Regions from separate parts of the Rhodoferax sp. RT4P68 genome, predicted to be linked through region 2. Evidence: predicted binding sites of a transcription regulator. Region 2 holds the regulator's gene; the other holds the start of a gene.
What was found. The regulator FNR, encoded in region 2, switches genes on or off when oxygen is low (the NO sensors DNR and NnrR bind a similar motif). The targets are predictions, from matches to a motif close to TTGATNNNNATCAA.

Region 1 (4,837 bases), on a different contig from region 2:
GGCGACGTCCAGTTTGGCCGCCATCAGCAAAGCGCCCAATTCGTCGTGGAGTTCCTGTGCGAGATGGGACCGCTCCTCCATGCGCGCGCGCTGCAAGCGGGCCGACAGACTCAGCGACAGGGTCGACTGGCCGCGCTTGTGAGGTTGGTGCGTCATGGGTGCCTTTCGGTATCGGGTGCGCGTGCCAGGGAGTGCTCGGCAGCCCGTCGCTGAGCGAGCGCAGGGACAGTGCTTGAGACGAGTCTAGGCGCAGGGCGAGCGCACGGCTTGCGGTAGATCAGTGCCTGGACACCTGGACGTCGACGGCACTGCGGACCGTCGGTTCCACGAGCTGGTAGTAGCGCTCATTGAGATGGCGTGCGACATCCCGGATGTCTTGCTCGGTCCAACCCAGCGCCGCGATCGACTGCCAGCGCTGAACCTGCCCGCGCAGGCCGTCCCAGTTCTGTACCAGCCGCTGTTCGCGCCAATGCATCTGCACGGTGTGGCACTCGGCGCAGTGCGTCTCGTAGAGCAACTGGCCACGCGTCTGGGCGCCAGCCGCCTGCGAGAGGAAGACGCCCGCCAGAAAAAGTGCCGCGACACGATGGCCGACCTCGGGGTTCAGCCATGTTCGCATTCGACCCAGACGGACGAAACGCCTCCTTGAGGCAGTGGCGAGTCCAGTCGCACGGTGCGCGTCGGTTGTCATCCCAGTGTCTCCAGTGTGTTGGCGCGGGTCAGGTTCGCTGGTACACGAGCGGCTGCCGCTGTGGTGGGCCCGACGCTGTGCCGGTCAGGCATCGATACGCCGGCCAGCACGTGCGAGGCGCCATCGATCAGAGTTCCAGTGCATCGCGGTGGTCCGGTACGGTGCAGGTCCAGCCGTACCGCTCCTGGACGGCCAAGCGCAGCGCGTCCGACGCAGCCGGCTCGCCGTGGGTGATGAACACGCGCCGCGGTGCATGCTGGGCGCCCAACCAGGTCAGCAACTGAGCGCGGTCGGCGTGGGCCGACAAGCTGTCCAGGTTGGCGACCTCCGCGCGCAGGGGAACATAGGTGCCGTGAATCTTGACGGCATCCGCGCCACCCAGCATGCTTGCCCCGCGCGTCCCCGCCGCCTGGAAGCCGGTGAAGAGGATGGTGTTCCTGGCTTCGGGTGCGTAGGCCTTGATGTGGTGGAGCACGCGGCCCCCGGTTGCCATGCCGCTGGCTGAGACGATGATGGACGGCACGCTCAGGCTGTTGAGTCGACGCGATTCTTCGATGGTGTTGACGATGATGGTCTGGCGCTGCATTGCGGTGCATTGCTCCGCGCTCAGCCGGTGTTCGTCGGCGTGGCGCTGGTACAGGCGCGTCGCGTCCGCCGCCATGGGGCTGTTCAGGTAGACCGGCATGTCGGGAATGCGTCGCGCTTCCTTGAGCACCTGAATGGCATGGAGCAGTGTCTGTGCCCGGCCAACCGCGAAGGCTGGAACCACGACGACTCCGCCGCGTGCTGCCGTGCGGCTGACCACGCTGGCCAGATCTGTCAGCGGGTCTGTCACCGGATGCTGGCGGTTGCCGTACGTCGACTCCACCACCACATAGTCGGCCGGCGGGGCTGGCTCGGGCGGGCGCATCAGCAGATCGTCGCTGCGGCCCAGATCGCCGGAGAAGAGCAGGCTCGCGCCCGGCCAGCCAATGCGAACGCTGGCCGCACCCAGGATGTGGCCCGCTCTGAACAACTGCCAAGACCAGTCGGGCCACGGCGCACATTCCTCGTTGAACGGAAGGTCCTGGAAGCGCCTCAGTGCCGCACGGGCATCCTGCTCCGTGTACAGCGGCAAAGCTGGCTTGTGCTTGGTCTGACCATGGCGGTTGACGAAATCAGCGTCTTCCTCCTGCAAGCGGCCGGAATCAGGCAGCAGCAACTCGCACAGCTCGCGGGTCGCCTGGCTGGCGTAGACCGGGCCCTTGAAGCCGAGCCGCACCAGTCGCGGCACGAAGCCGCTGTGGTCCAGGTGGGCGTGCGTCAACAGCACCGCGTCAATGTTGGCAGGGTCGACCGGCAGCGTGTCCCAGTTGCGCAGTCGCAGCTGCTTGAAGCCCTGGAACAGGCCGCAGTCCAGCAGCAGCCGACGACCTGCATGGGTCAGCAGGTATTTCGAGCCGGTGACGGTGCTGGTGCCGCCCAGGAAATCGATTCGCATCACGGTGGCCCTTCAAAAGATGGGTCAGTGCGCCAGCAGGACCGGCAGCGTCATGCTGTCCAGAATGGTTCGCGTGGTGCCGCCCAGCACCCACTCACGCGCCCTGCTGTGGCCGTAACAGCCCATGACCAGCAGGTCCGCACCCAGGTCCGCCGCCAGGGACAGCAACCGGTTGCCGATGTCGTCTTGGCCGCCCCCACGGTGCAGGGTGATCTTCGCGATGCCATGCGAACGCATGAATACATCGACCCGCGCGAGCTGTTGGGCGACATCCTCGCCATAGACCACGACGTGGACGCTGCCAGCCGTGCGGCACCAAGGGAGCGCAGCATGGAGCGCCCGCGCTGATTCGCTGCTCTCGTTCCACGCCACGAGCACGGAGCGGCCGATCGGTGTCGTCGTGCAAGCGTAGGGCAGCACCACCGCAGGCCGGCCGCTGTGGATGAGCAAGCCGGGCAGGAAGTCAGGTGGCAGCAGATGGTCCATGGGATCGTGCTGGTCGCGCTGGCCCAGCACCATCAGATCGGCGTAATAGGCGTGCCGCGCAAAGACACTGGGGCCGGCACCATCGGGCTCGATCCATCTCAGCCGCGGCGAGCCGCCGCCATGCGCCGTGAACAAGCGGTACAACTTGTCGTGACTGGCCTGTTGCGTCTTGTGCATGGTTTCCACCACCGGCCCTGCGGCACCGATCGACAACGGGTACAGCATGAGCTCGGACATGGAACACACGCGGCAGTCGACCTCTGCGTCGAGCGATTCGGCCAGCGCTCTTGCGACCTCGATGCGCGCGCCCATCCGCGCGGTGTGGTCCAGGTGCAAAAGGATCTTGCGGGGCGTGGGCATGGCGTCGTGGGTCAACAGGACGTCCCTACGGTAGGGGGCCCTGCCGGCCATGGTCTTGCGCTGCATCAATTCTTGGGTGGACGACGGGCGAGGGGCCTGTGACGAGCGCGGTGCGTGGCGCCGGTGGATGCAGCGCGGCGAACGATGCGTGCTGGCAGCCTGCCCAACCGAAAAGCCCCTGACAGCGTGGGCGATGGCGCTGGCTCGCCCGTGCGTTCCTACAATCGCGCCGCCGAGGCACGCCGTGCCCGCGCGCCAAGGAGACACGCCGTGCACGACAGCACCATCAGCTTCATTTCACGCGACGGCATTGCTGTGCAGACCTACTGCTGGGCGCCGGCCGGCAGGCCGCGCGCAGTGGTCCAGCTGCAGCACGGCCTGGGTGAACATGCCGGCCGCTACCGGCGCTTGGGCGAAGCGCTGACCGCCGCCGGCTACCTGGTCCACGCCCCGGATGGCCGTGGCTCGGGGCGCACGGCCGCCGGCGCCTACGGCCACTGGGGCCGCGACGGCTGGCCGGGCTGGGTGGACGATCTCCACCAACTGGGGCTGCGCATCCGCGCCGACCATCCTGCCCTGGCGCTCGTGCTGATCGGTCACAGCATGGGTTCCTTTGCGACGCAGCAGTACCTGCTGGAGCACTCTGCCGATGTGCAGGCCGCTGTGCTGCTGGGCACGAGCGAGCCTGCGGGGATCGCCACCGCGCTGAGCGCCGAGGGGCCGGTCGACCTCAGTGCGTTCAACCAGGCGTTCGAGCACCGTACCGGCTTCGAATGGCTGAGCCGTGATGCGGCCGAGGTCGACAAGTACTGCGCCGATCCGGCGTGTGGCTTCGTCGCGCAACCTCTTGCGGGCATCGACTCGCTGCGGCGTGCGGCAGACCCGGCCGCCATTGCGCAGGTGCGCGCGGACCTGCCGATCCTGATCCTGTCCGGTGACGCCGACCCGATTGCAGGGCCCGCAGGCGCGGCGGTGCAGCTGGTGGGCCAGCGCTACCGCGACGCCGGCGTGCGTGATGTCGATGTGCAGCTGTATCCGCAGGCGCGGCACGAGCTGCTGAACGAGACCAACCGCGACGAGGTGACGGCGCGGATCATTGCCTTCCTGGACCGCTCGGTAGGCCGCTGACCAAGGGCGCATGCAGGGGCTGCGCGCACGGCCGCGCAAGGCGCCGCCTGCGTTGCACCCACAACGCCAGCCCTCACGCGTGGTGGTGCTTCGCGCGGCGCAGGTTGTCCTTGAACTGCTCGGGCACGCGCTCGTCAAAGCCCAGCGCCACGCGCCGCACCTCGGGGGTGTCGGTCGGCATGTGGCCGACGCCCAGCGCGGCGGCGCGCGGCGCGTCGATGGCCACCACCGTGCCGCCCACACGGCCGATGCCGGTGATCTCGCACTCCACGAAATGCCCCGGGTCGACGCTGCGCGAATGGCAGGGCGTGCCCATCAGGATCACGTCGCCGGGCACCAGCGTGATGTGTCGCGCGATGTCGGCAATCACGTAGTGCGGCCCCCAGATCGTCTCCTCGCCGATGTGCGCCTCTTGCACCACCAGGCCGTCGATGTAGGTGCGCAGCGTCTGCGCGAACAGGTTCACGCCGCGCACGATGCCGGGGCCGATGGGTAGCAAAGTGTCGGCGCCCTTCACGCGCAGCATGCTGCCCTGGTCGGTGTCGCGAAAGTCCTGCAGCCCCATGTCGAGTGCCGGGCAAAAGCCTTCGATGAAGTCCCAGGCTTCATCGGGCGTCACATTGCGGCAGGTGCGGCCGATCACCACGGCGTACTCGCCTTCGTAGTTCAGGTACTTGCAGTCGGCCGGCTTG
Region 2 (4,837 bases):
CCGTGGCAGGCGTTCTGGGTGTTCTTCTACGGGCTGGCCACGTATGGCAACGCCGGCTTCCTGCGCGAGCAGGTCTGCAAGTACATGTGCCCCTACGCGCGCTTTCAGAGCGCGATGTTCGACAAGGACACGTTGATCGTCAGCTACGACACCGCGCGCGGCGATCCACGCGGGGCACGCCCGCGCAACACCGACCCGGCCGCGCGTGGCCTGGGTTCGTGCATCGATTGCACGCTGTGCGTGCAGGTCTGCCCGACCGGCATCGACATCCGCAAGGGCCTGCAGTACGAGTGCATCGGCTGCGGCGCCTGCGCCGACGTCTGCGACGGGGTGATGGACAAGATGGGCGACGCGCGCGGGCTGGTGCGCTTCACCACGCAGCAGGGGCTGGCGCAGGGCTGGAGCCGCGCGCAGATCTGGCGCCGTGTGATGCGTCCGCGCGTGCTGATCTACTCCACGCTGCTCGTCGTGATCAGCGTGGCGCTGCTGACCAGCCTGCTGATGCGTACGCCGTTCAAGGTCGACATCGTGCGTGACCGGGGCGCCATGGCACGCATCGTGGCCGGCGGCATCGAGAACGTTTACCGTCTGCAGATCATGAACGCGACGGAATCGCACCAGCGCTTCCAGATCACGGCCAGTGGCCTGGCCGGGCTGACGGTGGCCTCCGAGGCCGTGGTCGAGGTCGATGCCACGCAGTCGCGTTGGGTGCCGGTGCGGCTGCAGTTGCCGTATCCGCAACAGGGCGGCACGGCCGTCGGTTCGCACCCCATCCATTTCGAGGTACGCATGCTGGATGGCGACGGCCAGCTGCGCGAAAAGTCTGTGTTCCTTGTTCCGCGTTGAATGCCAGAGGTGATCTCCATGCCCAACCCCCAAGCAACTCCAAGCGTGCGCCCCTGGTGGCGCTACGGCATGGTCTGGATGGTGATCGCCGGCCCGCTGGCGGTGGTGATCGCCGGCGTCGCCACGGCCGTCATCGCGTTCCGTGGTGCCGACCCGGTCGTCCGCAGCAGCCACCCTGCGGTGCGGGCACAGAACCAGCCCATTGCGCTGCAGCCGGCCCTGGTCGGGCGCAACCACGCCGCCACAGGTGTGGCCCCGGCGCGCTGACACCATGTGGATGCGACGCGTGATGTGGATCGGCTGGCCGGCCTTCCTGGCGGCCGGCGTGCTGGAAATGCTGGTGTTCGCCTTGGTCGACCCGCATGACCTGCACTGGCTGGGCCGCGAACTGAACTGGTCGCCGATGGCGGTCTATGCGGCCAGCTTCTTCAGCTTCTGGGCGGTGGCGATCGGCTGCAGCGCGTTGACGCTGCTGCTGGCGACGCCGGAGCGGGGCGCGCAGCGTTAGACGGCGCTCGCGCCGTCGACACCCCGCCGGGCCGTGTTGCGCCGGCCGCCGCCTGGGCCGCAGGCCGTTCAGTGGCAGACCAGCGGGTTGACGATGCGCTGCAGCGCGTCGGAATCCAGGATGCGCAGGTGGCGCTGCTTGACTTCGACGATGCCGTCTTCCGCGAACTTGGAGAAGGTGCGGCTGACCGTCTCCAGCTTCAGCCCCAAATAGCTACCGATCTCCTCGCGCGTCATGCGCAGCACCAGCTCGCTGCGAGAGAAGCCACGCGCGTGCAGACGCTTGACCAGGTTCAACAGGAAGGCGGCAACGCGCTCTTCGGCGCGCATGCTGCCCAGCAGCAGCATCACGCCATGCTCGCGCACGATCTCGCGGCTCATGATCTTGTGCACGTGGTGCTGCAAAGCATTGACTTCCCGTGACAGCTCTTCGAGCCGGTCGAAGGGCATGACGCACACTTCGGCGTCTTCCAGTGCCACGGCGTCGCAGTTGTGCTGGTCGTTGACGATGCCGTCCAGCCCGATCACTTCGCCAGCCATCTGGAAACCGGTGACCTGTTCGCGGCCATCGTCGGTGGCCACCGTGGTCTTGAAAAACCCGGTACGGATGGCATAGAGCGAGGTGAATTTGTCGCCACTGCGGAACAGGGTGGTTCCGCGTTTGACGGGGCGCCGTGTGGCCACAACCTCGTCGATCCGTTGCAGTTCCTCCGGGTTCAGCAGCATGGGCATGCAAAGCTCACGCAGGTTGCAGTTGGAACAGGCGACTTTGATCGTGTGCGGGTTCATGGCGTCCTTTCATGACGTGGCGCAAATTGTCGCAAAACCACTGCGATAGGACTTGATGTGGGTCAAGGACACGATACACGAGCGGCGTCACAGTGCGCCTCTGGAGTGACCATGAACCCACCGCAGCTACTGGCCGCGCAAGCGACTGCCCCCGTGCCCCTGGATGTGTTGCGCCGCCTCGACAAGCCGGGGCCACGTTACACCTCTTATCCGACGGCGGACCGGTTTGTCGAGGCTTTCGATGCCGACGACTGGTTGCAGGCGATGCGTCAGCGCCGCGTCGGCGCGGCTGGGCGTGTGCTGCCGCTGTCGCTGTATGTGCACATTCCGTTCTGCGAATCGCTGTGCTACTACTGCGCCTGCAACAAGACCATCACACGGCACCACACGCGCGCCACCCGCTACCTGGACCATCTGGAGCGCGAGATCGGCCTGTACGTGCAGGCGCTGGGGTCTGGGCAGGCGGTGTCGCAGCTGCACCTGGGCGGTGGCAGCCCGACGTTTCTGAGCGACCACGAGCTGGCCCGGCTGATGGCGATGCTGCGGTCCCAGTTCACGCTGGCCCCGGGCGCCGAATGTGCCATCGAGGTCGACCCGCGTACCGTGGATGCCGGCCGCCTGCAGGCGCTGGCGGCGCTGGGTTTCAACCGCCTGAGCTTCGGCGTGCAGGATTTCGACCCGGCCGTGCAAAAAGCCGTGCACCGCGTGCAGCCCTGGGAACAAGTGGCCGCCCTGGTGCAAGCCGCGCGCGAGGTCGGCTTCGAATCGATGAATCTGGACTTGATCTACGGCCTGCCGCTGCAGACGCCCGATTCGTTCGCACGCACGCTGGCGCAGGTGGTCACGTTGCGGCCCGAGCGCATCGCGCTGTATGGCTATGCCCACCTGCCCGAGCGCTTCAAGCCCCAGCGGCGCATTCACGCTGCGGAACTGCCTGACGGCCCGGCGCGCGTGGACATGCTGGCGGCGGCATTGGCGACGTTCCAGGAGGCCGGTTACGTGCACGTGGGCATGGACCATTTCGCGCTGCCCACCGACAGCCTGGCCGTGGCCCGGCGCCAGGGCCGGCTGCACCGCAACTTCCAGGGCTACAGCACGCAGCCCGATTGCGATCTGGTGGCCCTGGGCGTCTCGGCGATCGGCAAGTTCGGTGCCAACTACGCGCAGAACGCCAAGTCACTGGAGGTGTATGGCGACCTGCTGGACCAGGGCCGGCTGCCGATCGAGCGCGGGCTGGCGCTGTCGCGCGACGACCTGCTGCGCCGCAGCGTGATCATGGCGCTGATGTGCCAGGGCGAGCTGCAGTTCGAGTCGATCGAGCTGGCCTGGCTGATCGACTTCCGCCAGACCTTTGCGGCCGAGCTGGAGGCCCTGCGCCCGTTCGAAACGGACGGGCTGGTGCAGATCGACGCCGGGCCGGGCGGCGGCCTGCGCGTGACGGCCAAGGGCTGGCTGCTGGTGCGTGCGGTGGCCATGGTCTTCGACGCCTACCAGGCGGCCGATCGCAAGCGGGCGACGTTCTCTCGCATCCTCTGAAATGACACTGCCCCCACGTTTACCGCTTCGCGTATCGCTGCCCTCCGAGGGGACGCGCCAGCGGCTTCGGGCGGCCGGGCGCCACTGACATGGCCGTCGAACTCGGCACGACCGCACTGTTGATGGGCCTGGCCGGTGGGCCGCATTGCGCACTGATGTGTGGCGCAGCCTGCGCCGGCATCGGCCGTGGCGGCGCAGCGGGCGGGCAGCGGGCGCTGGTGCTGTTTCACTTCGGGCGGGCGGCCGGCTACGCGGCCATGGGTGCGCTGGCGGCCTGGTCGCTGCAGGGCCTGGGCTGGTTGGGCGGTGCCAGTGTGGCGCTGCGGCCGGCCTGGTCGTTCATGCATCTGGCGGCCTTGGCGCTGGGTGTGGTGCTGCTGGTGCGCGGCCGCCAGCCGGCCTGGCTGGAGCGTCACGGCAAGGCACTGTGGCAGCGCGCCCGCGCGCGGCTGCCGGCGCGCGCCGGCCCTTTGTGGCTGGGGATGGCCTGGGCACTGATGCCATGCGGGCTGCTGCAGGCGGCGCTGATGACCGCTGCGCTGACCGGCCACCCCGCGGCCGGCGCCAGCGCCATGCTCGGCTTTGCAGGTGGGTCTGCGCTGTCGCTGTGGGCCGCGCCCTGGTTGCTGCAGCGGCTGCCGGCGTGGACTGCGGCCGGTGGCCCCGCTGCATCTGTGGCACGCATCGACACCGGTGCTGCCTGGGGCACGCGCGCGGCTGGTCTGGCGCTGGCGGCCAGCTCTGCCTGGGCGCTGTGGCGCGGGCTGGTGCATGACCAGGCGCCCTGGTGCCTGCCAGGTTGAGGGCGGGGTGCCCCCGTCGGGCGGTCGGGCTGGGCCTGCCGGATCGCTGCCAGGGTGGCCGTCAGGCGCGTGGGTTTGCGCCAAACGACGGCGCCTGTTCCGCGTGTCGGCAGGTTGCACTGTGCACATGCGCTGCCCGGCATCGGGCGCCACCGCGCCTCGTTCAGGGTTCGTTTGTGCGCGAATTGAACGATTAGTGTCGCGCACTTGCAGCAGTTGTTACCGAGTGTCAAACAAGCGCGACATAATATTTGCATGCAAAAAGCCCCCTCAGCCACCCATGGATGACATTTCGTCGCGCATGATCGATGTCGGTCAGCTGCGGCGCGGGCTCTTCGTGCAACTGGATCTGGGGT

Region 1: the regulator FNR is predicted to act here: its motif matches at 3,073-3,086, upstream of AC099J_RS30365 (universal stress protein).

Annotation. Positions count from the first base shown of each region.
Region 1 covers NZ_JBWMBB010000023.1:10,867-15,703, reverse strand. Annotated here, with positions in the region: gene AC099J_RS30380 (sensor histidine kinase) at 1-156, opposite strand, end outside; gene AC099J_RS30375 (c-type cytochrome) at 278-691, opposite strand; gene AC099J_RS30370 (MBL fold metallo-hydrolase) at 819-2,171, opposite strand; gene AC099J_RS30365 (universal stress protein) at 2,196-3,017, opposite strand; gene AC099J_RS30360 (alpha/beta fold hydrolase) at 3,288-4,145, shown strand; gene AC099J_RS30355 (fumarylacetoacetate hydrolase family protein) at 4,219-4,837, opposite strand, start outside.
Region 2 covers NZ_JBWMBB010000011.1:134,785-139,621, forward strand. Annotated here, with positions in the region: gene ccoG (cytochrome c oxidase accessory protein CcoG) at 1-846, shown strand, start outside; gene AC099J_RS22335 (nitrogen fixation protein FixH) at 865-1,113, shown strand; gene AC099J_RS22340 (hypothetical protein) at 1,118-1,354, shown strand; gene fnr (fumarate/nitrate reduction transcriptional regulator Fnr) at 1,423-2,142, opposite strand; gene hemN (oxygen-independent coproporphyrinogen III oxidase) at 2,254-3,678, shown strand; gene AC099J_RS22355 (sulfite exporter TauE/SafE family protein) at 3,768-4,481, shown strand; gene AC099J_RS22360 (HD-GYP domain-containing protein) at 4,762-4,837, shown strand, end outside.